DNA from 2 places in the Staphylococcus sp. 510 genome. Region 2 is predicted to be linked to the other one. Evidence: a T-box and tRNA genes for the amino acid it is inferred to sense, from the RefSeq annotation. Region 2 holds a T-box; the other holds one or more tRNA genes.

Region 1 (12,177 bases), on a different contig from region 2:
CCAGCACCATATTCTACTAATCCAAAAGCGATTTTCTTTAGATCATTTACTGTTGATGCACGATACAGGGGTAAAGGTGTAGGGAAACATGTCATCCATCAACTGAGTACTTATATAAAGCATTTCTATCCACATATTAATGAAATTGTATTGACTGTAAACATCGATAATCCAAGAGCCATCCATTTATATGAACAAGCTGGATATTATCATATAGGTGAGTCAACGATGATAGGGAAGCCTGTGTATGTAATGTCATATCTATTATAAAAAGCAGCATATAGGACGTTTGTAACAACCTCCTTATATGCTGCTTCATTTTATTTGATAGCAGTTGATTGTCTTTTAATTAAAAAAGCAGTTACCCAAGCTGTGATAGGGATACTAATAGCAACAGCAATACCTCCGAATAGAATTGAAATAAATTCTTGGGCAAAGATTTTCGAGTTGATAATATGACCAAATGAATAATTTAATTTGAAGAACCAAAAGAATAATGTCAATTGGCCTCCGAAATAAGCTAAATATATAGTGTTTGCAGATGTTGCTAGAATTTCTCTACCTACACGCATGCCTGATTGAAATAATTGATGTTGACTTAAATTTGGGTTAGTATCATTTAATTCATACATGGGTGAACTGATGGTGATAGCTAAATCAATGACAGCAGCGATCACAGCAAGCACAATAGTAAATATCATGAATTGAACCATATCGATGCCGATATTCATAGAGTATACATATGTTTCGTCTTGTTGTTCTGTCGCGAAGCCTTGTAAATGGCCTACGTTCACTGAAATATATATAGCTAGAATTAATATAAGCGTTGTGATGATTGTACCGATAAATGCGGCTTGTGTTTTAACATCGTACCCATTTAACACGAATAGATTACATGCTGCGACAACGATACAGAATATCATAGTTGTGATATATATCGGTACACCAAAAATAATCATTAAGATACTAATGACTAAAACGATGAAGTTTAAAAATAATGTCGCAAATGACACGAGTCCTTTTTTACCTCCGAAAATAATCATCAGCACTAGTAATATCAAGCCTAATATTGTTATTGCACTCATCGATTTTCACCTCGCATTTTAAGCCATAATTCCATTAAACCGATAGTGATTGGGATGGTTAAAACAATCCCAATACCCCCTATCAATGCACGAGCAACTTCTAATGACCAATTCATAGAAATGGTATATGTAATGGTATTGGCATTTTTTAAATATATGAGAAACATAGGTAAACTACCAGATAAATAAGAGAATAATAAAATGTTTGTCATCGTCCCCATAATATCTTGGCCAATATGTCTACCTGCTAGGGCCCATCTCCTCATACTAATTTGAGGTGTTCGTTGCAATATCTCATTCATCCCACTAGCAATAGTGATTGCAACGTCCATAACAGCTCCAAGTGAACCAATTAATACTGAAGCTAAAAAGACCTCTTTCGGTGGTAAGGTTAAAAAACTCATTGTTTCATATTTAATACCATTGCCATGAGTGAATCGTATAACTAACTCAGCGATACCTATACAAAGAAACGTACCTGCAAGTGTAGAAACAATGGTAATCAGTGTTCGCATTCGCCAGCCTGTAACTAGTAATAGAGTCAATGTTGTTGAAACAATCATTGCTATAACCATCAATGTGAATAAACTCGTATTTGGCATTTGATAATGAATATAAATCGCACCTAAAACTGCGATTGAGTTCAAGATGAGTGAAAGTATCGATTGTAAACCTACTTGTCTGCCTACAATTAATATCGTGATGAAGAAAATGCCTGTGATAAGAACGACTAATCCATCGCGTTTTTTCTCAATGATATCGGCGTCGCTCGGATTTTTAGAAATATGTAATAAAACTTTATCGTTTTTAGTAAAACGTTCTGAATCAACTTGTGATTTAACAAACTCGTTAGTGATTGTTGTTGATTTACCTTCAAATTTACCGTTTAATATTCTAACGGTAAGTCGGTCTTTGTATTTGATGTCTTTGTTATGTTGATCGTCAGATACATGTTGTGTGCTCAATCTTTGAACATCTATTATTTTACCGATAGGCATTTGATAACATTTTTCATTAAAGAAAGTGAATATAAATAAACCTAAAAATATGATGATGAATGCCATAACGACCCAATAAAATTTATTTTTGAAAAAAGTATTAAATTGCATTCAATAAACCCCAATTCTTCTATGAAATAATAGAATGATTATACGCTTAATTAAATTAGATTTCAAAAATAAACCGAAGCGACCTTTTGAATACTGTTAATCCTAACTTGACCTTATATTTAATGGTACGTAGATGTTTTATTAAACAATACTTGTATCGTTTGTAAAGCAACAGGTAAATCGGGTTTATGATTTCCTTTTTTAGTAATCACACAAATCGTACGTTTTATTTCAGTGTGACTGAGAGGTATTTTAATCCATTCATTTGAAGGACTATCTAAAGAAATATTTTGAGGTGTAATCAAAACACCTCTTTCTTTTTTTAAAAGGTATTGAGCTAATTGTTTATCTGATATTGTACGTATGTCTGAAGGCAATTTTTCTTTAATTGATTTTGGTAACACGGTTAGACAAAAGACATTTTGTAAATGCAATTGAGATAAATGAGGTTGCAGTGTTAAGGCGATAGGGTCTCTCTTGTTAGTATATAAATTATAATGTTCTTCGAATAAAGCAGTCATATTTAAATCAGAATGTTGCTTAATTTCATCAGTCAGTTCAAGGATCCCTATATCTATTTCTCCTTTTAATACGTTATCCAAAATGTCATTGTCTTGACTCAAATTAGGGATAGCTTGACTTTCTGATTGTTCTTCAAAGATTTGAATGAGGCGACCTAATTTATGGGAAGCTTCACTTTCACTATAGGATAAAAATATCTTCTGATTACTTAATGTCTGTTGATGTTGAAATAATTGTATTGTTTGATCTAATTGATCCAATATTTTAGTGGCTTCCGTTAATAGTTGTTTGCCTTCAGATGTTAATAAGATATTTCGTCCTTGTCTTTTAAACAAGTTAACGTTTAATTCTTTTTCTAACTGAGTCATTTGACGACTTATGGCTGATTGGGCAATATTTAATTCTAATGCAGCTTCAGAAATATGTTCTCGTTTAGCTACTTCTACAAAATATTTAAGTTGTTTGATTTCCATCATTTCAATCCTCACTTTTAGCTACTTCTGCAACTTATCCAACATTACATTTGACACTTATTATAACAGTTTGGTTGTTAATTGTTCTAATTTTTAGATAAATATTATCTAATTTATATATTGAACAGATGAAACAATTACATTATATTAATGATTACTAAATATTAATTGTCAGAAAATTCTAAAAGGGAGTGTGCATCATGTATAATGAGAAGCTAAAAAAGGGATTATACGATTATCGTGAGGAACATGATGCTTGTGGTATTGGTTTTTACGCTAATATGGATAACATTAGATCACATGATGTCATTGAAAAATCATTAGAAATGTTATGTAGATTAGATCATAGAGGTGGTATCAGTGCTGATGGAATGACTGGTGATGGTGCAGGTATCATGACTGAAATTCCCTTTAAATTCTTTGAACAGTTGCATGATTTACCACTACCCAAGGAAGGTGAATATGCAGTAGGGCTATTTTTTTCAAAAGAACGTGTGATTGGAAGTAAGCATGAGACGGTGTTGAGTCACTATTTTGAAGGTGAAGGTTTCGGTGTCATAGGTTATCGTGATGTACCAGTTAATAAAGAGGCAGTTGCACAGCATGTAGCGGATACGATGCCTTTTATTCAACAAGTGTTTATCGATATTCGTCACGCTGAAGATATAAATAAACAACTTTATTTAGCTCGAAAGCAAATAGAATATTACGCTGAACAAGAAGGGATAGAATTATATTTTACAAGCTTATCTCACAAAACCATTGTCTATAAAGGATGGCTACGTTCTGATCAAATTAAAGGGCTATATTTAGATTTAACACACGAAGCCTATCAATCGAAACTTGGTCTAGTACATTCAAGATTTAGTACAAATACATTTCCGAGTTGGAAACGTGCACATCCTAATCGACTACTTATGCATAATGGTGAGATTAATACAATTAAAGGTAATGTTAATTGGATGCGTGCACGTCAAAATAAATTAGTACATACACTTTTTGGTGAGGATCAACATAAAATACATCGTATTGTTGATGAAGATGGTAGTGATTCATCAATCGTTGATAATGCATTAGAGTTTTTATCTTTGGCAATGGAACCGGAAAAAGCTGCCATGCTATTAATACCAGAGCCATGGCTCTATAACAAATCGAATAACAAAGATGTACGTTCGTTTTATGAATTTTATAGTTACTTAATGGAGCCATGGGATGGACCTACAATGATTTCATTTTGTAATGGGGATAAGATAGGTGCATTAACAGACCGTAATGGTTTGCGTCCTGGTAGATATACCATCACGAAAGATAATTTCATCGTCTTTTCTTCTGAAGTTGGCGTAATAGATGTTGATGAATCAGAGGTTGCGTTTAAAGGGCAATTAAATCCTGGAAAATTATTATTAGTCGATTTTAAGAAGAATAAAGTTGTTGAAAACAATGAATTGAAATATGAAATTGCTAGTGAACATCCGTATGCAGAGTGGCTAAAAACAGAAAAATATGAAGCTCATATAGATCATGTGAAATACAGTTCAACTGAATATGATGATGAAACATTATTTAAACTACAACGTCAATTTGCGTATACAAAAGAAGAAATGAATAAGTATATCGTTGATTTAGTTTTGCAGAAGAAAGATCCTATTGGTGCTATGGGATATGATGCACCTATTGCAGTATTAAATGATAGACCTGAAAGCTTATTTAATTATTTTAAACAGTTATTTGCACAAGTTACTAATCCACCTATTGATGCTTATAGAGAAAAAATTGTCACAAGTGAAATGTCTTATTTAGGTGGCGAAGGCAATCTATTGAAACCTGATAAAACAGTACTTCATCGTGTTCAACTTAAAAAACCAGTATTAACAGAGGCCCAATTAGAAGCTATTGATACTGAGAAGTTTAAAACGACTTATGTTTCAACTATATATCATGATGATTTAGAGGCTAGTTTGAAACGATTATCTGATGAAGTGATTCAATATGTGAAAAATGGTTCTGAAATTATCGTATTAGACGATAGTTTGCTAGCGTCAGAATCAGGATTTGCCATGCCAATGTTACTAGCAATGAGCCATGTTCATCAATGTTTGATACGCGAAGGTTTACGTATGGAAACAAGTTTAGTTGCAAAATCTGGTGAGACACGTGAAGTACATCACGTAGCATGCTTACTAGGTTATGGGGCAAACGCAATCGTGCCATATTTAGCTCAACGAACGGTTGAACAACTCACAAATGATGGCAAATTACATGGTACAGTAACATCGAATGTCGAAACGTATACAAACGTGTTATCAGAAGGTGTTATTTAAGTAATGGCTAAAATGGGAATATCAACAGTTCAAAGTTATCAAGGTGCACAAATATTTGAAGCGGTTGGGATATCACAAACTGTTATTGATAAATATTTTACAGGGACACAATCTAAAATCTCTGGTATTAACATTCAACAAATTGATGAGGAAAATAAAGCAAGACAAGAGTCGCATTCAGATTGTTTAGCGTCTGGTAGTACTTTCCAATGGAGACAACAAGGACAGCATCATGCTTATAATCCTAAAACAATTTTCTTATTACAGCATGCTTGTCGTGATAATGACTATGACTTATTCAAACAATATTCCGATACGGTTAATCAACAGCGCCAAGATTTTATTCGTCATTTATTAGAATTTAAGACTTGTAAACCTATTGATATATCAAAAGTTGAGCCTGCTTCTGAAATTGTTAAACGTTTTAACACAGGTGCAATGAGTTATGGATCTATATCAGCTGAAGCGCACGAAACATTGGCGCAAGCGATGAACAGTCTAGGAGGTAAAAGTAACAGTGGTGAAGGTGGAGAAGATCCTTTACGCTATCAACCTCAAAAAGACGGTAGTAATAAAATTAGCGCAATTAAACAAGTTGCCTCTGGAAGATTTGGCGTAACGAATGACTACTTACAACATGCAAAGGAAATACAGATTAAAGTAGCACAAGGTGCTAAACCTGGTGAGGGTGGTCAATTACCTGGTTCTAAAGTATATCCGTGGATTGCCGAAACAAGAGGATCTACGCCGGGTATCGGTCTCATTTCACCACCACCGCATCATGATATCTATTCTATCGAAGACTTAGCACAATTGATTCATGATTTGAAAAATGCAAATAAAGAAGCGGATATTGCTGTTAAATTAGTGTCGAAAACAGGTGTGGGAACCATTGCATCAGGGGTAGCAAAAGCGTTTGCAGATAAAATTGTCATCAGTGGCTATGACGGTGGAACAGGTGCTTCGCCTAAAACTAGTATTCAACATGCGGGTGTGCCTTGGGAAATAGGTTTGGCAGAAACACATCAAACTTTGAAATTAAATGATTTACGAAGTCGAGTAAAGTTAGAAACAGATGGTAAATTGCTTACTGGTAAAGATGTAGCGTATGCATGTGCGCTTGGAGCGGAAGAATTTGGATTTGCAACAGCACCTTTAGTGGTTTTGGGATGTGTTATGATGCGTGTTTGTCATAAGGATACATGTCCAGTAGGAGTTGCTACTCAAAACAAAGATTTACGTGCTTTATTTAAAGGAAAAGCACAACATGTTGTACATTTTATGTATTTTATTGCAGAAGAATTACGTGAAATACTTGCATCATTAGGATTGAGAACAGTTGAAGAATTAGTAGGACGAACAGACTTATTACAACGTTCTTCTCATATTAAACCAGGAACAAAAGCAGCATCTGTTGAAATCGAACGATTAATCAACATAGCTGATGGTCCTAATACTAAGGAAATAGCACAGAATCATCATTTAGATGAAGGTTTTGATTTGAATTATCTATATCCAGATGCCAAACAAAGTATAGAGGCAGGTCATGCATTTTCAGGAAGTTATACCATTAAGAACGTTCAACGTGATGTTGGCGTGATTACTGGTAGTGCGATTGCTAAACAATATGGGGAAAAAGGATTACCAGAAGATACGATTTATGTTAATACGGATGGCCATGCTGGTCAAAGTTTGGCTGCTTTTGCGCCAAAAGGATTAACGATACATCATAATGGAGATGCCAATGACTATGTCGGTAAAGGTTTGTCAGGTGGTACAGTCATTGTACAAGCACCTAATTCATTACGTGAAAATGAAATCATAGCAGGAAACGTATGCTTCTATGGTGCATCAAAAGGTAAAGCTTTTATTAATGGTAAAGCCGGAGAACGTTTCTGTATTAGAAATAGTGGTGCCGATGTGGTAGTTGAAGGTATTGGTGATCATGGACTTGAATATATGACAGGCGGCCACGTATTAATACTTGGCGATGTAGGAAAGAACTTCGGTCAAGGTATGAGTGGTGGCGTAAGTTATGTATTTCCAAGTGATATCAGTCAATTTAAGACGCAACATGCACTTAATACTTTGGAATTTAGTGAAGTTATGTATGACGAAGAAATGCAGTTTATTAAGAAAATGCTTAAGAGTCATGTGAAATATACACATAGTTCAAAGGCGCAAGATATATTACAACATTTCGATGACATAAAAAATCTAGTTGTCAAAGTGATACCTAAAGATTATAAATTAATGATGCAAAAAATTGATATTCAATTACGTCAACATAGTAGAAAAGACGATGCTATGTTAGCGGCATTTAATGATAACAGTTCAAGTGTTGATGAGACATTAAAACCAGCAGTAGTTTATTAAGAAAGAGGGATTATCATGGGCGAATTTAAAGGGTTTATGAAATATGAAAAGCAAGCATTAGCAGAATTGTCTTTGATTGATCGTCTTTCAAATCATCATGCATTTCAACAACGTTTTACAAAGGAAGATGCATCTACTCAAGGGGCGAGATGTATGGACTGCGGTACACCTTTTTGTCAAAGTGGATTATCCTATGGTTTTGAAACGATAGGATGCCCCATCGGCAACTATATTCCGGAATGGAACGATTTAGTTTATCGAGGAGATTTTAAAGCAGCATACGATAGACTTAGTGAAACGAACAATTTTCCAGAATTTACTGGACGTGTATGTCCAGCACCATGTGAACAATCATGTGTGATGAAAATTAATCGGAATTCAGTAGCTATTAAAGGAATTGAACGTACAATTATTGATGAAGCATATGAAAATGGATGGGTTAAGCCAAAATATCCTGAAGCGGATAGAGGGCAAAGTGTTGCTATCGTAGGAAGTGGACCAGCTGGGTTGACAGCAGCTGATGAACTTAACCATAGAGGCTATAAGGTCACAGTATATGAACGAGCTAAGGAACCCGGTGGCTTATTGATGTATGGTATTCCTAACATGAAATTAGATAAAGATGTGGTAAGACGTCGTATTAAATTAATGAAAGAAGCTGGCATTCAGTTTAAAACTGGCATTGAAATTGGTGTCGATATCAGTCGTGAAGATTTAGAATCAACATATGATGCTATTATTTTATGCACAGGTTCACAGAATGCTAGAGATTTACCGTTAGAGGGACGTATGGGTTATGGTATTCACTTTGCAATGGATTATTTAACAGAACAAACACGATTTTTAACTGGTGAAATTGACGAAGTAACTATCTCAGCTAAAGATAAGAATGTCATTATTATTGGTGCAGGAGATACGGGGGCAGATTGCGTGGCAACAGCGTTGCGTGAAAATTGTAAATCCATTGTGCAGTTCAATAAGTTTACGAAACTTCCTGAAGAAATCACTTTTGAAACCAATACATCGTGGCCACTTGCCTTACCAGTATTCAAAATGGATTATGCACATAAAGAATGTGAAGCGAAATTTGATAAAGAGCCACGTGCATATGGTGTTCAAACAATGAGATATGATGTGGACGATACTGGGAAAGTGAGAGGGCTTTATACACAAATATTAAGAGAGACTGAAGACGGTACGGTGATGGAAGATGGACCAGAACGATTTTGGCCAGCAGATTTAGTTATACTTTCCATTGGCTTTATAGGTACTGAAATCATCATTCCACAATCATTTGGTATTAAAACCGAACGAAACAAAATTGTGGCTAATGACAAAGACTTTAGAACGAATCATTCGAAGATCTTTGCTGCTGGGGATGCACGAAGAGGACCTAGTCTTGTTGTATGGGCTATTAAAGAAGGTAGAGCCGTAGCTGATGCAGTTGAAACGTATTTAAACCAAGAAATTCTAGTGTAAAAAAGAATTGACTTTTAATGAACACTATTATATGATAATTATTGTGTTCAATGGAGGAATACCCAAGTCCGGCTGAAGGGATCGGTCTTGAAAACCGACAGGGCCTTAACGGGCCGCGGGGGTTCGAATCCCTCTTCCTCCGCCATTAGAATTTTAAATCCAAGACTAATAGATATAAAAGGCAAGTATTCATTTTATGATGAGTATTTGCCTTTTTTATTTGCCTTTTTATATAGCGACGTTAAGACGGAATTGAACAACGCAGTGCTGACAGTTTTATATGCCTAATAAAGGGGCAGTTTTAAATTGAAACGTGACTCATTTGTGTCTTTGAAGTAAAAGATTATATGAATTTACTTGAAAGCCTTTACATAACTTGTCTAGACAAGTTATACTTTGTGTAAGATAACAAAGGAGTGAGGGCTATGGCTGTAAAAAAACAAGATGTAAAAGCCATTGTAGATACAATTGGGGGGGAAGGAGAACCTAGATACTGCGACACACTGTGTAACAAGACTACGGTTAGTATTAAAAGATGATAATAAAGTAGATAAAGATGCGTTGAGTGATAATCCTTTAGTAAAAGGACAATTCAAAGCAGATCATCAGTATCAAATTGTTATTGGGCCGGGAACGGTAGATGAAGTTTATAAACAATTTGTAGCAGAAACGGGAGCAGAAGAAGCTTCAAAAGACGACGCTAAACAAGCTGCAGCTAAAAAAGGGAATCCAATTCAAAGATTGATTAAATTATTGGGGGATATATTTATACCAATCTTACCAGCGATTGTAACAGCTGGGTTATTAATGGGGATCAATAACATTTTAACTATGGAAGGGTTATTTGGTCCTAAAAAGTTAATAGACATGTACCCACAAATTGCGGACATTTCAAATATAATTAATGTCATCGCAAGTACCGCTTTCATTTTCTTACCTGCTTTAATTGGTTGGAGTAGTATGCGTGTATTTGGAGGAAGTCCAATTTTAGGATTGGTTTTAGGGCTTATCTTAATGCATCCGCAACTTGTATCACAATATGATATTGGTAAAGGGCATATACCAACTTGGAATTTATTTGGCTTAGAAATTAAGCAGCTTAATTATCAAGGACAAGTTTTACCAGTATTATTAGCAACATATGTGTTAGCTCAATTAGAGAAAGTACTAAACAAAGTTGTACATGATTCTATTAAGATGTTCGTAGTTGGACCGGTAGCATTGTTGATTACAGGTTTCTTAGCGTTTATAGTTATAGGACCTATTGCCTTAATATTAGGCACAGGCATTACAAATGGCGTGACTTATGTATTTGAACATGCAGGTTGGTTAGGTGGCGCGTTATATGGTTTATTATATGCACCACTTGTAATTACAGGTTTACATCACATGTTCTTAGCCGTTGATTTCCAATTAATGGGTAGTAGTTTAGGCGGTACATATTTATGGCCAATTCTAGCGATTTCAAATATTTGCCAAGGTTCAGCGGCATTTGGTGCATGGATTGTCTATAAATGTAAGAAAATGGTTAAAGAAGAAGGACTTGCGTTTACTTCAGGTATTTCAGGTGTATTAGGCGTAACTGAACCAGCTTTATTTGGTGTGAACTTACCATTAAAATATCCTTTTATTGCGGCCATTCTAACTTCAAGTGTACTAGGTGCTTTCATTGGTGCTCACAAAGTATTAGGTAGTGTTGGTGTAGGTGGTTGGCCTGCATTTATCTCAATCAAAAGTGAATTTTGGTGGATCTATCTTCCAGCTACATTAATTGCGACAGTTGTTCCTGCTGTGTTAACAATAGTATTTTCAAGATTTAGTAATCAAAAAGCTAAAAAGATGGTCGACACATCTAATTCATAAAAAAGTAAAGCGTTCAAGTTGATTAAACCTCTGAGCGCTTTTTATTTTCATATAATACATAAAGGTGGTTTAACAATGAGTGAACAAGACTGGAGAAAATCAGTTGTTTATCAAATATATCCCAAATCATTTAATGATACGACAGGCAATGGTGAGGGTGATTTAAAAGGTATTATTGAGAAACTAGATTATTTACATTTTCTAGGCGTAGATTACATATGGTTAACGCCAATTTATGAATCGCCTATGAACGATAATGGGTATGATATTAGTAATTATCTTACTATTAATGAACAATTTGGTACTTTAGAAGATTTTAAAGTTTTAGTGAAAGAAGCTCATCGACGAGATATTAAAGTAATGATGGATATTGTGATTAACCATACATCAACAGAACATCAATGGTTTAGGGAAGCCATTCAATCTAAAGATAGTCCTTATCGAGACTATTATTTCTTTAGACATTCAGAGGATGGACCGCCCACAAATTGGGAATCCAAATTCGGAGGTAATGCATGGCAATATGATGAAAAAAGTGATGACTATTATTTACACTTATTTGATGTTACTCAAGCAGATTTAAATTGGGATAATCCAGAAGTTAGACAAGCCCTTTATCAAATTGTCAATTATTGGATTGATTTTGGTGTGGATGGTTTCCGGTTTGATGTGATCAATCTTATTTCCAAAGGTGAATTTAAGGATTCTGACAAAATCGGAAAAGAGTTTTATACGGATGGACCCAAAGTGCATGAGTATTTACATGAATTAAATCAACATACATTTGGTAATAAGAATATGATGACTGTCGGTGAAATGTCGTCTACTACCATTGATCACTGTATTAAATATTCTAATCCAGAAAGAAAAGAATTGAGTAGTGTATTTAATTTCCATCATTTAAAAGTAGATTATCCTGACGGTGAAAAATGGGCTAAGGGTAGTATGG
Region 2 (12,177 bases):
CCAACGATCGTTAATTGGCTCACCTTTTAAATAAGGTGTGATGGCTACACCAAATGTTTCATCGGTCACTAAAGAACCAAGTCCAATTCGATTCCATAAACTATAAGACTTAAAATTAGGTGCTAACGTCATACTTAATAAAAACATACGTGAATTAACAATAAACGTTGTCAACACTATCGCTGTTATCGGTGTTCCAGCTATGACTAACGCACATATAATAAATTGCGCCGCACCAGCATAAATAATTAAACAAAGTAATATAATTTCTAATAAACTAAACTTTTGAGATGCAGCAACAATACCGAATGAAATACCAACACCTGCATATCCTAATAATGTTGGAATACATTCTTTAACACCTTGTCTAAATGTGAGATGGGTCATCTTGCCTCCCCTTTCTAGTACCAAATGCATTTACGTTTAAATAATAAACTCAAGTCTAATATACAATGATGAAAACGGCAATCACTTTAGACGTCGGTATGTGTGACGTAAGACAACCATCGGTTTAAAAACGTCGCAACTAAAGCGTTTATAATATGACAGAATTTTCCGTAAACAATTAGACGTCCCCTCTATTTTTGCATCTAAATTTTACTTAATGACCCTCCCCTACCCTCTTACTTTTGATTATTCGCATAAAAAATACGCGGCAATGATGGCTCTTCATTACCGCGCATTGTATAGCTATTTATTCGCTAACAATCTAAATTATTTAGTTGGCTTTTGAATATGAGTTTTACCACCCATGAATGGTACTAAGGCTTCAGGGATTGTTACTGTACCATCTTCATTTTGGTAGTTCTCAACGATTGCTGCGAATGTACGACCTACAGCTAAACCACTACCGTTTAACGTATGCGCTAATTCAGGTTTAGCTGCATTATCACGTTTGAAACGGATATTGGCACGTCGTGCTTGGAAGTCAGTACAGTTTGAACATGAACTGATTTCTTTGTAGTCGTTATAGCTTGGTAACCATACTTCTAAGTCGTATGTTTTACTAGCACTGAAACCAATGTCTCCAGTACATAAGATAACACGACGATATGGTAATCCTAATTCTTCTAAGATTGCTTCAGCGTTTGTAGTCATTTCTTCTAAAGCATCCCAAGAATCTTCAGGTTTTTCAAAGCGTACCATTTCAACTTTGTCGAATTGGTGTAAACGAATTAAACCTCTTGTATCTCTACCAGCTGAACCCGCTTCACTACGGAAACATGCAGATTGTCCAGTGAATTTTTCAGGTAAGACACCTGGTTGGATGATTTCATCACGATAGAAGTTTGTTAAAGGTACTTCAGCAGTTGGAATTGTATATAGTCCTTCTTTTTCTACTTTAAATAAATCTTCTTCGAATTTAGGTAATTGACCAGTACCATACATTGTATCAGCGTTAACTAATTGAGGTACCATCATTTCAGTGTAACCATGTTGTGTTGTATGTTTCGTAATCATGTAGTTCATTAATGCACGTTCTAATTGTGCACCGTCTCTTGTTAGATAAACGAAACGTGCACCAGAAATTTTAGCGGCACGATCGAAGTCAGCCATTTTAAGATCTTCTACGATATCCCAGTGTGCTTTCGCTTCGAAATCAAATTCACGTGGTGTACCCCATTTTTTTACTTCGATATTTTCTTCATCTGAAGCACCTTGTGGTACATCGTCATTGATAAGGTTTGGAATACGACATAGAATGTCTGTCATTTTATTATCAATTTCATTTAATTGTGTATCATATTCTTTAATGTCATCACCTAATTGACGCATTTCAGCAATAACATCATCAGCATTTTCTTTATTACGTTTTTTCTGAGCGATTTCTTCACTTACTTTATTACGTTTCGCTTTCATCTCTTCTGTCTTGCTTATTAATGTACGACGCTTTTCATCTAATTCTAATACCTCATCGACTACTTTAGGGTCGTCTCCTCTTAATTCAATTTTGCTCTTAACTTTGTCTGGCTCTGTTCTAAAAAGTTTAATATCTAACATGAAACCTTCATCCTTTCCCATAAAAAATATATATTTAGCATGCCAACTATGTATATAAAAGCATACAAAAAGACCACGCCCCGACAAGGGACGTGGTCTACGCGTTGCCACCCTATTTAACAAACAAAGCAAACACTTAATAAAATGTTACTTCATTTGCACTTAACTAAAATAACGGTTATTCGCCGATTGCTCACTAAATGTAGGTAGATTCACATTAAAGTGGATTACTTGTTCTCACTAACCACAAGCTCTCTGAAATCCATCAATAATACTACTTGGCCTACGAACAATGTTTTATTAACTTACTCACAATATAGCAAAGTTTTTTGTAATTTTCAAGTTATTTTAAAATTCAATCATTTTCATTTTATGAATGTCTTAATGATACGCACTATCCTTTAAGTACTGTGCTACGGCTTCTATATCCTTATGGAATTGTCTATCTTGTTTGATAGATGGCACAATGTTTCTAAATTCGTCATATTTGTCTCGTGTTTTAGGTGATAGTTGATTAACCCCTTTTAACTCAACTGCTTGTAACGCAATAATACATTCAATCGCAATAACACGTCGTGCATTTTCAATCATTTGATAACCATGTCTTGAAGCAATTGTACCCATAGATACATGATCTTCTTGGTTAGCTGAAGATGGGATAGAATCTACACTCGCTGGATGTGCTAGTGTTTTATTCTCTGATACTAAACTTGCTGCCGCATATTGCATAATCATCGCGCCACTTTGTAAACCAGGTTCAGGACTTAAGAATGCAGGTAGACCGTTATTCAATTGCGGATTCACTAGTCGTTCCACACGTCGTTCTGAAACATTCGCTAATTCACTGACACCTAACTTCAAATGATCAAGCGCAAAGGCGATAGGTTGTCCATGGAAGTTACCACCAGATATAACTGTTGTTTCACCGTCTTCATCAAAGATAAGTGGATTATCATTTGAAGCATTCATTTCAAACTCTAACTTTTCTTTTACGTAGTTAAACACTTGATAACTAGCGCCATGAATTTGTGGAATACAACGTAAAGAATACGCATCTTGAACACGAATCTCAGCTTGTCTTGTTGTTAACTTTGAATCTTCTAACCAATCACGCATACGTGCTGCGACATCTACTTGTTCTTGACTGTTTCTAAATGCATGCACTCTATGATCATATGCATCAACAATACCATTTAACGCTTGATGCGTGAGCGCCGCAATCCACTCTGCTTGGTAACCTAGGTCTTCCGCTTCAATATAGTTAATGACCCCTTGAGCAGTCATAGCCTGTGTGCCGTTAATTAATGCTAATCCTTCTTTAGCTTGTAAATGTAATGGTGCTCTTCCTAATTCATTTAAGACATAACGACTATCAACTTCTTCGTTTTTAAAGTAAACAAGCCCTTCACCAATAAGTGCTAAAGCTAAATGAGATAATGGTGCTAAATCCCCTGATGCACCGAGTGAGCCTTGTTGAGGAATCACAGGTATAATACGCTCATTAATGAAATATTTGAGCTGATCGACCAATTCTAACGTTACACCTGAATTTCCTTTTAATAATGTATTAAGACGTAAAATCATCATCACGAGTGATACTTCTTCAGAAAATGGTTCGCCCATCCCACAAGCGTGTGAACGTATTAAATTAACTTGTAAGTCATTATATTGAGTCGAATCAATACGCACATCACTAAATAAACCAAACCCTGTAGTGATCCCATAAATGGTTTCTTTATCATTAATAATTCTTTCTACTACATTTCTACTTTTTTTAACTCTTTCTAATGCTTCCTCAGTGATTTCAATTTTTAAATCTTGGTGTAATAATTGTTTAATATCCTCAATCGTTAAAGCATCTCCATTTAAAAATAAAGTCATAGAAACAGCTCCCCTTTATGTAGAATTAAAACTTCCATTATCAAAAAGTATACGTTTTCATTTTTATATAAACAATACTTTTTACAATTTTTATAATACATTAACAATTTAATTATTTAATACGCTAAAATATTGTCACTGTTATATTAGGTTTCTATATCGTTACATTTCTTAAATTTCTATTGACGAAAGTGTATTACAGGTATAGTATTCATTATTGTATTTAAAAGCACACGCATCGTTGTGACTTATATTCAATATAAAATGAATCATTGAACATAGACCGGTCAGTATAATAGAAATAAATAATCCGGTAAAAGGAGGTTTAGGTAGATGGAAACTTTAGATACTATTAATATTCCTAAAAGAAAAGAAGAGTCTCATAAAGGGGATTACGGTAAAATCCTATTAATTGGAGGATCTGCCAATTTAGGTGGTGCAATCATGTTAGCAGCACGTGCATGTGTATTCAGTGGTAGTGGATTGATTACTGTAGCTACACATCCAACTAATCATGCTGCATTACATTCTCGATGCCCGGAAGCAATGGTTATCGATATTAACGATACAAAGATGCTTACTAAAATGATTGAAATGACAGACAGTATCTTAATTGGTCCAGGACTTGGCGTAGACTTTAAAGGAAATAATGCGATTACTTTCTTATTGCAGAACATCCAACCTCATCAGAATTTAATAGTAGACGGTGATGCTATTACGATTTTTAGTAAACTTAAACCTCAACTACCTTCATGTCGAGTAATTTTTACGCCACATCAAAAAGAGTGGGAACGTTTAAGTGGTACCCCAATTGAAGAACAAACATATGAGCGTAATCGTGAAGCGGTTGATCGTATTGGCGCGACAGTTGTTCTTAAAAAACATGGTACAGAGATTTACTTTAGAAATGAAGATTATAAACTATCTATCGGTAGCCCAGCTATGGCAACTGGTGGTATGGGTGATACTTTAGCAGGTATGATTACTAGCTTCGTAGGTCAATTCGATAGTATTAAAGAAGCGGTGATGAGCGCGACTTATACACATAGTTATATCGGAGAAAAGCTTTCTGAAACGATGTATGTCGTACCTCCATCACGTTTAATCAATGAAATTCCATTCGCAATGAAACAATTAGAAGAATAGCTTATATAGGGAATATGGTCACATTTAACAGTCGCCATATCCCTTTTTATTAGATAAAAAATAAGACTCCCCTGATGATAGGGGAGTCTTATTTTTCACTTTATATTATGGTTTATTCATCTTCATTATTTTCTGAATCGTTTTCGATATCTTCATTTACACGATCCATAAAGTCTTGTCTTACATCGATTCGTTCATCGCCATCTTGAGTGTCTTCTGAACCTTGTTCTTCATCAGTAACTTCAGTTTGAATTGCTTTGCCTGGTGCGCCACCTTCAATAACTTCTTCGCTATTAGACTCACCTTGAGCATTATCACTTTCAATATCTGATTCTGCTTCATCAGCATCATCTTCTTGTTTTACTTTAGCTACTGTTGAAACAAATTGGTCATCACCTAGACGCATAAGTCGAACACCTTGTGCAGAACGACCATTTTGTGAGATGTCATGTACATCTAGACGTATAATCACACCTGCATTCGTTACAACCATTAAGTCTTCTTCACCTGTAACAGTTGTAATACACACGATGTTACCATTACGTTCTGTAATTGTTGCCGTCTTAATACCTTTACCGCCACGATTTGATAATCGGTAATCAGCAACTGGTGTACGTTTACCGTATCCATTTTCAGTAACAACTAATACTTCATCTTCACTATTCGCATGTGCGACGTCTAAACCGACTACTTCATCACCTTCACGTAATGTGATACCTTTCACACCTGCTGCTGTACGGCCAAGTGGACGTAATGCTTTTTCAGAGAATCTAATCAATGAAGCATGTGCAGTACCAATAAGGATATCTTCTTCACCATCGGTTAGTCTAACTGCAATTAACTCATCATCTTCTTTAAAGTTAATCGCAATTTTACCATTCTTATTAATACGAGAGAAGTTACTTAATGATGATCGTTTAACGATACCTTTACGTGTTGCAAATACTAGGTAATCGTCTTCACTTTCAAGGTCTTTAACAGCAATCATTGTACTGATACTTTCATCATTTTCAAGTTCAATCGCATTAACAATTGGGATACCTTTGGATTGACGAGATAATTCTGGTACTTCGTAACCTTTAAGTTTGTATACGCGGCCTTTATTCGTAAAGAATAAGACATTGTCATGAGTACTTAAAGTAACTAATTGACTCACAAAGTCTTCTTCTAATGTATTCATACCTTGTACACCACGACCACCACGGTTTTGTGCACGATATGTAGATACTGGAAGACGTTTAATATAATTGTTATGACTTAATGTAATTACAATTTGTTCTTCTGGGATTAAATCTTCATCTTCTAAATCATCTAATCCGCCAAGTTGAATTTCTGTACGACGTTCGTCACCATAACGTTCTTTAATTTCTGTTAATTCGTCACGAACTAATTGTAGTAATACTTCTTCATCCGCTAAAATCGCTTCTAATTCATCAATATAAGCTAATAATTCGTTATATTCTGATTCAATTTTGTCTCTTTCTAAACCAGTTAAACGTCTTAAACGCATATCTAAGATAGCTTGTGCTTGTCTTTCAGATAATTTGAAGCGTTCTTGTAAGCTTTCCATTGCCACTTTATCTGTTTCAGATTCACGAATGGTACTAATGATTTCATCAATATGATCAAGTGCAATTCTTAAACCTTCTAAGATATGGGCACGGTCTTTTGCTTTTCTTAAATTGTACTCTGTACGTCTACGTACAACCGTTTTTTGATGTTCTAAGTAATGGACTAATGCTTCTTTAAGATTAATCAACTTAGGTCTGCCATTAACTAAGGCAATCATATTTACACCAAATGATGTTTGTAATGGTGTTTGTTTATATAAGTTATTTAAGATAACACTTGCGTTAGCATCCTTACGAATATCAATGACAACTCTTACACCTGTACGTAAACTTGTTTCATCACGTAAGTCAGTAATACCATCAATTTTTTTATCACGTACAAGTTCAGCAATTTTTTCGATCATTCGTGCCTTGTTAACTTGGAATGGAATTTCTGTAACAACAATACGTTGACGTCCGCCACCACGTTCTTCAATTTCAGCACGTGAGCGCATTTGTATAGAACCTCTACCTGTTTCATAAGCACGTCTAATACCACTTTTACCTAAGATAAGACCAGCAGTTGGAAAATCTGGACCTTGAATATCTTCCATTAATTCACTGATTGAGATGTCTGGGTTCTTACTTAAACTAAGTACGCCATCAATCACCTCTGTCAAATTATGAGGTGGTATATTAGTCGCCATACCTACGGCGATACCTGCCGCACCATTAACTAATAAGTTAGGGAAACGTGCAGGTAAGACTGACGGCTCTCTTTCGTTACCATCATAGTTATCAATAAAATCAATTGTATCTTTATTAATATCACGTAGTAATTCTAGCGTAATTTTAGTCATACGTGCTTCGGTATAACGCATGGCAGCTGCGCCATCACCATCCATGGAACCAAAGTTACCTTGTCCATCCACAAGTGGATAACGATAACTGAATTCTTGTGCCATTCTTACCATAGCCTCGTAAATAGATGAGTCACCATGTGGGTGATATTTACCCATAACATCCCCAACGATACGTGCGGATTTTTTATATGGCTTATCTGGAGTCATACCTTGCTCATTTAATCCATACAGTATACGACGATGTACTGGTTTCAATCCATCTCTGACGTCTGGTAATGCACGAGAAACGATAACACTCATTGCATAGTCTAGGAATGATTCGCGCATTTCATTGGTTATATTTCGTTCATTAATTCTTGATTGAGGTAATTCAGCCATCAAGAGATCCTCCTTCAAAAGTTCAGTTCATAGTGCTTAGAAATCTAGGTTGGCATAGACCGCGTTATCTTCAATAAATTGTCTACGGTTTTCAACAACATCACCCATTAACATTTCAAATGTTTGGTCGGCATCAATTGCATCTTCTAATGTTACTTGTAACATTGAACGGTGTTCTGGATTCATCGTTGTTTCCCATAATTGATCGGCATTCATTTCACCAAGACCTTTATAACGGGCAATAGACCATTTAGGTGTTGGATTTAATTCTGCTTTTAATTTATCTAATTCTCTATCGTTGAAGACATAGTATTTTTGTTTACCTTGCGTTAATTTGTATAACGGTGGTTGAGCAATATATACATATCCCGCTTCAATTAGCGGTCTCATGAAACGATAGAAGAATGTTAATAATAATGTTCTAATATGAGCACCATCAACATCGGCATCTGTCATAATTACAATTTTATGATATCGTGCTTTACTAATATCAAATTCTCCACCAATACCAGTACCAAATGCTGTGATCATAGAACGAATTTCATTGTTATTTAAAATACGATCTAGACGTGCTTTTTCAACATTAAGAATCTTACCTCTCAATGGTAAAATCGCCTGTGTGCTTGAGTCACGGCCTGATTTAGTAGACCCACCGGCAGAGTCCCCTTCGACTAAGAAAATTTCACTTTCTTCAGGGTTTTTACTAGAGCAGTCAGCAAGTTTACCAGGTAGACTTGAAATCTCTAATGCTGATTTACGACGTGTCACTTCACGTGCTTTCTTTGCAGCAACACGTGCACGAGATGCCATAATACCTTTTTCAACAATAATTCTACCAACACTAGGGTTTTCATATAAGAAACGTTCAAAGTGTTCAGAGAATAATTTATCTACAACTTGTCGTACTTCAGAGTTTCCTAATTTTGTTTTCGTTTGACCTTCGAATTGAGGATCACCATGTTTGATAGAAATAATAGCTGTTAAACCTTCACGTGTATCTTCACCTGAAAGTCTATCTTTATCTTCTTTGATTATTTTACTGTTCATACCATAACTATTTAACACACGCGTTAACGCACGTTTAAAGCCATCTTCATGCGTACCACCTTCATACGTGTGGATATTGTTGGCATATGTTAATAAATTCGTTGAATAGCCTTTATTATATTGGATCGCAATTTCAACTTCGATATCATCTTTAGATTGGTGAATGTAAATAGGTTCGCCATGGATAGGTTCTTTATTTTCATTCAACATTTCTACATAAGACTTAATCCCACCCTCATAGTGATAAGAATCTTGTCTGATATCATCTTCGTCTCGCTCATCAGTTAAAGTGATTTGAATACCTTTGTTCAAGAATGCTAACTCACGAATACGTTGTTGTAATGTTTCATAGTTGTAAACTGTTGTTTCGGTAAAGATACTGCTATCTGCTTTAAAACGTATTGCTGTACCCGTCTTATCTGTGCTACCAATTTCTTTTAAATCAAATTGAGGTACACCTTTTTTATAGGCTTGGTGATAAATCGTATCGTTACGGTGTACGTATACTTCTAAATCTTCTGATAGGGCGTTAACAACAGATGAACCTACACCATGTAGACCACCTGATACTTTGTATCCGCCGCCACCGAATTTACCTCCGGCGTGAAGTACAGTTAAAATAACCTCAACTGCTGGACGTCCCATTTTTTCTTGAATATCTACTGGGATACCACGACCATTGTCAGTAACTTTAATCCAATTATCTTTTTCAATTGTTACGTTAATTTCGTCAGCATAGCCTGCTAATGCTTCGTCAATACTATTATCAACAATTTCCCATACTAAATGGTGCAAGCCTCTTTCTGAAGTTGAACCGATATACATACCAGGTCGTTTACGGACCGCTTCTAGTCCTTCTAATACTTGTATCTGCCCAGCACCATAATTATCTGTGTTGTTTACATCTGACAATGTATTCACCATCACTTTCTGTTACTTTATAATTTCACCTTGATTTATACGGTATAACTTAGCATTATTCATAATTTCATGATCAATACCGTCTACGGATGTCGTAGTTACAAATGTCTGTACTTTATGTTGAATTGTACTCAATAAGTGCGTTTGACGTGAGTCATCTAATTCACTCAACACATCATCTAGTAATAAAATTGGATATTCTCCAACTTCTATATTCATTAGTTCAATTTCAGCTAACTTAATCGACAATGCGGTTGTTCTCTGTTGACCTTGTGAACCATAAGTTTGCGCATCCATGCCGTTAACGTTAAAACCTAAGTCGTCACGATGTGGTCCAAAGAGACACACACCACGGTCTTTTTCTCTTTGAAGATTGTCATTAAGTAATGTCAGAATCTCTTCTAACATTTCTGATTCTGATTGATCTTGATGACTGAATTTCAAACTTGGTAAATACTTAAGCGCCAATGCTTCACGCTCATTCGTAATGCCTGCATGAATAGGTTGAGCTAATTGTTCTAGTTCTTTAATAAAATGTTCACGACGCAACGTCACCTTTAACGCATATTCAGCAAATTGTTGATTTAAGACTTCCAGCATAGTGGTGTCAGTCTTATTACCAATTTGTAGCTGTTTTAGGTAGTTATTCTTTTGTTTTAAAATATGTTGATATTGAGAAAGGTCGTTCAAATAGACAGCTGATATTTGTCCTAACTCCATGTCTATAAAACGACGGCGTATTAGAGGTGATCCTTTCACGATATTCAAATCTTCCGGCGCAAAAAGAACCACGTTTAGATGTCCGATATATTGTGTTAGCCTACTTTGCTCTAGGTGATTGACCTTCACTTGCTTACCTCTTTTAGTAATGAACATCGTCAGTGGCATTGTGCCATGTCTATAGTTTAGCTCACCTTCTATTTTAGCATACTCAGAATCAAAACGTATGAGTTCCTTATCATTAGAAGTTCTGTGGCTTTTTGCCAAAGCTAAAGTGTAAATTGATTCAAGGAGATTCGTCTTTCCTTGTGCATTCTCACCTATGAGAATATTCACTTCAGGATGACAATCGATTGTAACCTGTTCATAGTTACGATAGTTTTCCAATTGGAGTGTATTTAATTTCATTGTTCACCTTGGTGAATGATTAAAAAAGCACCCGTATCTTCAGGCAATTCAGGTATATCGATACGATCATGATGTTCTAATTTTTTGCCACGTCTAACTTCACGTTGACCATTAATTAAAACCTCGAAATCTTGTAGGAACCATTTCGCTTGGCCACCTGATTCAATAATACCTTCTGTTTTCAGAAATTGACCTAAAGTAATGTCACCTTCTACAACAACTTCTTGAATCAAATTCATCACTCCATTTCTTTTTATGTCATTAATATATTATACCTGTTTTGCGCTCAAATTTCATGTAAAAAAAAGAATGTAAACGTTTACTTATAGTGATAATTTCTCTATTTTAAATTTCAATGCTATTTTACTTACGTTTTTGGAGTTGTATTAACGTCATTTTAATTTTAAAGGGCATATTAGCTTATTTTTCTATAAAACGATAAATTCCTCCTAAAAATAATTTCTTACGCTTAAACAAAGGCTCACACACTTTAAAATGAACTTTAAATAAAAAATAGCTGAGACATTTTATCTTGTCTCAGCTATTATTCGTTTTCGCTTTTTAAGTCATGATTAGTACGTACGGATTGGCAAGATTAATTGAGTAACTGAATCATCGTCTTTAGGTTTTAAAATGAACGGTTTCATCGTACCAAAGAATTCGACTTCGACTTCGTCATTATCAATCGCTTTTAATGCATCCATCATATATTTTGAGTTGAATGAAATTTTAAGATTGCCGCCTTCTACATCAGTTGCTGTTACTTCTTCTTTTACAGTACCAATCTCTGGAGATGTTGATGATAGTTCAACAACTTCATTACCAGTGCTTAATTTGATGACATTATTACCGCCTTCTCTAGCCAATAATGATGCACGATCAATCGCATGGTAAAACTCACCATTGTTAATTCCTAATTTGATTTCATAATTCTCAGGGAATAAACGCGTTGTATCTGGATAATGACCTTCTAATAAACGAGAAATGAAATTAACATGACCTACTCTAAATAATACTTGGTTAGATGCGAAGAAAATATCAATATCTTCATCACTATCGCTCATAATTTTATTTAATTCAGATAAAGCTTTACCAGGAATGATGACATTTTTATTTTCAGATGTATCTTCTAATTTTAACTTTCTTACAGCCAAGCGGTGTGAGTCAGTTGCTGTGCATATTAATTCATTATCTTGTATAAGCCAATTCACACCAGTTAATACTGGGCGTGTTTCTGAGGTGGACACTGCAAAATTAGTTTG

The links. A T-box is a leader RNA that pairs with one kind of tRNA and senses whether it is charged. The one in region 2 lies ahead of serS (serine--tRNA ligase), so its partner is inferred to be a tRNA-Ser.
Region 1: it encodes a tRNA-Ser, which carries the amino acid that the T-box ahead of serS (serine--tRNA ligase) is inferred to sense. The anticodon was not compared.

What each region holds. Positions count from the first base shown of each region.
Region 1 is NZ_JBXVVK010000017.1:5,691-17,867, reverse strand. Features, by position in the region: gene AC2D8K_RS11285 (GNAT family N-acetyltransferase) at 1-270, shown strand, start outside; gene AC2D8K_RS11280 (YibE/F family protein) at 321-1,085, opposite strand; gene AC2D8K_RS11275 (YibE/F family protein) at 1,082-2,194, opposite strand; gene gltC (glutamate biosynthesis transcriptional regulator GltC) at 2,314-3,189, opposite strand; partial or broken gene gltB (glutamate synthase large subunit) at 3,390-7,886, shown strand; gene AC2D8K_RS11260 (glutamate synthase subunit beta) at 7,902-9,365, shown strand; tRNA gene AC2D8K_RS11255 (tRNA-Ser) at 9,418-9,510, shown strand; partial or broken gene treP (PTS system trehalose-specific EIIBC component) at 9,791-11,228, shown strand; gene treC (alpha,alpha-phosphotrehalase) at 11,304-12,177, shown strand, end outside.
Region 2 is NZ_JBXVVK010000014.1:21,326-33,502, forward strand. Features, by position in the region: gene AC2D8K_RS10665 (AzlC family ABC transporter permease) at 1-387, opposite strand, end outside; gene serS (serine--tRNA ligase) at 715-2,001, opposite strand; T-box leader at 2,085-2,299, opposite strand; gene hutH (histidine ammonia-lyase) at 2,383-3,882, opposite strand; gene AC2D8K_RS10680 (NAD(P)H-hydrate dehydratase) at 4,216-5,028, shown strand; gene gyrA (DNA gyrase subunit A) at 5,141-7,819, opposite strand; gene gyrB (DNA topoisomerase (ATP-hydrolyzing) subunit B) at 7,856-9,790, opposite strand; gene recF (DNA replication/repair protein RecF) at 9,800-10,915, opposite strand; gene yaaA (S4 domain-containing protein YaaA) at 10,912-11,157, opposite strand; gene dnaN (DNA polymerase III subunit beta) at 11,488-12,177, opposite strand, start outside.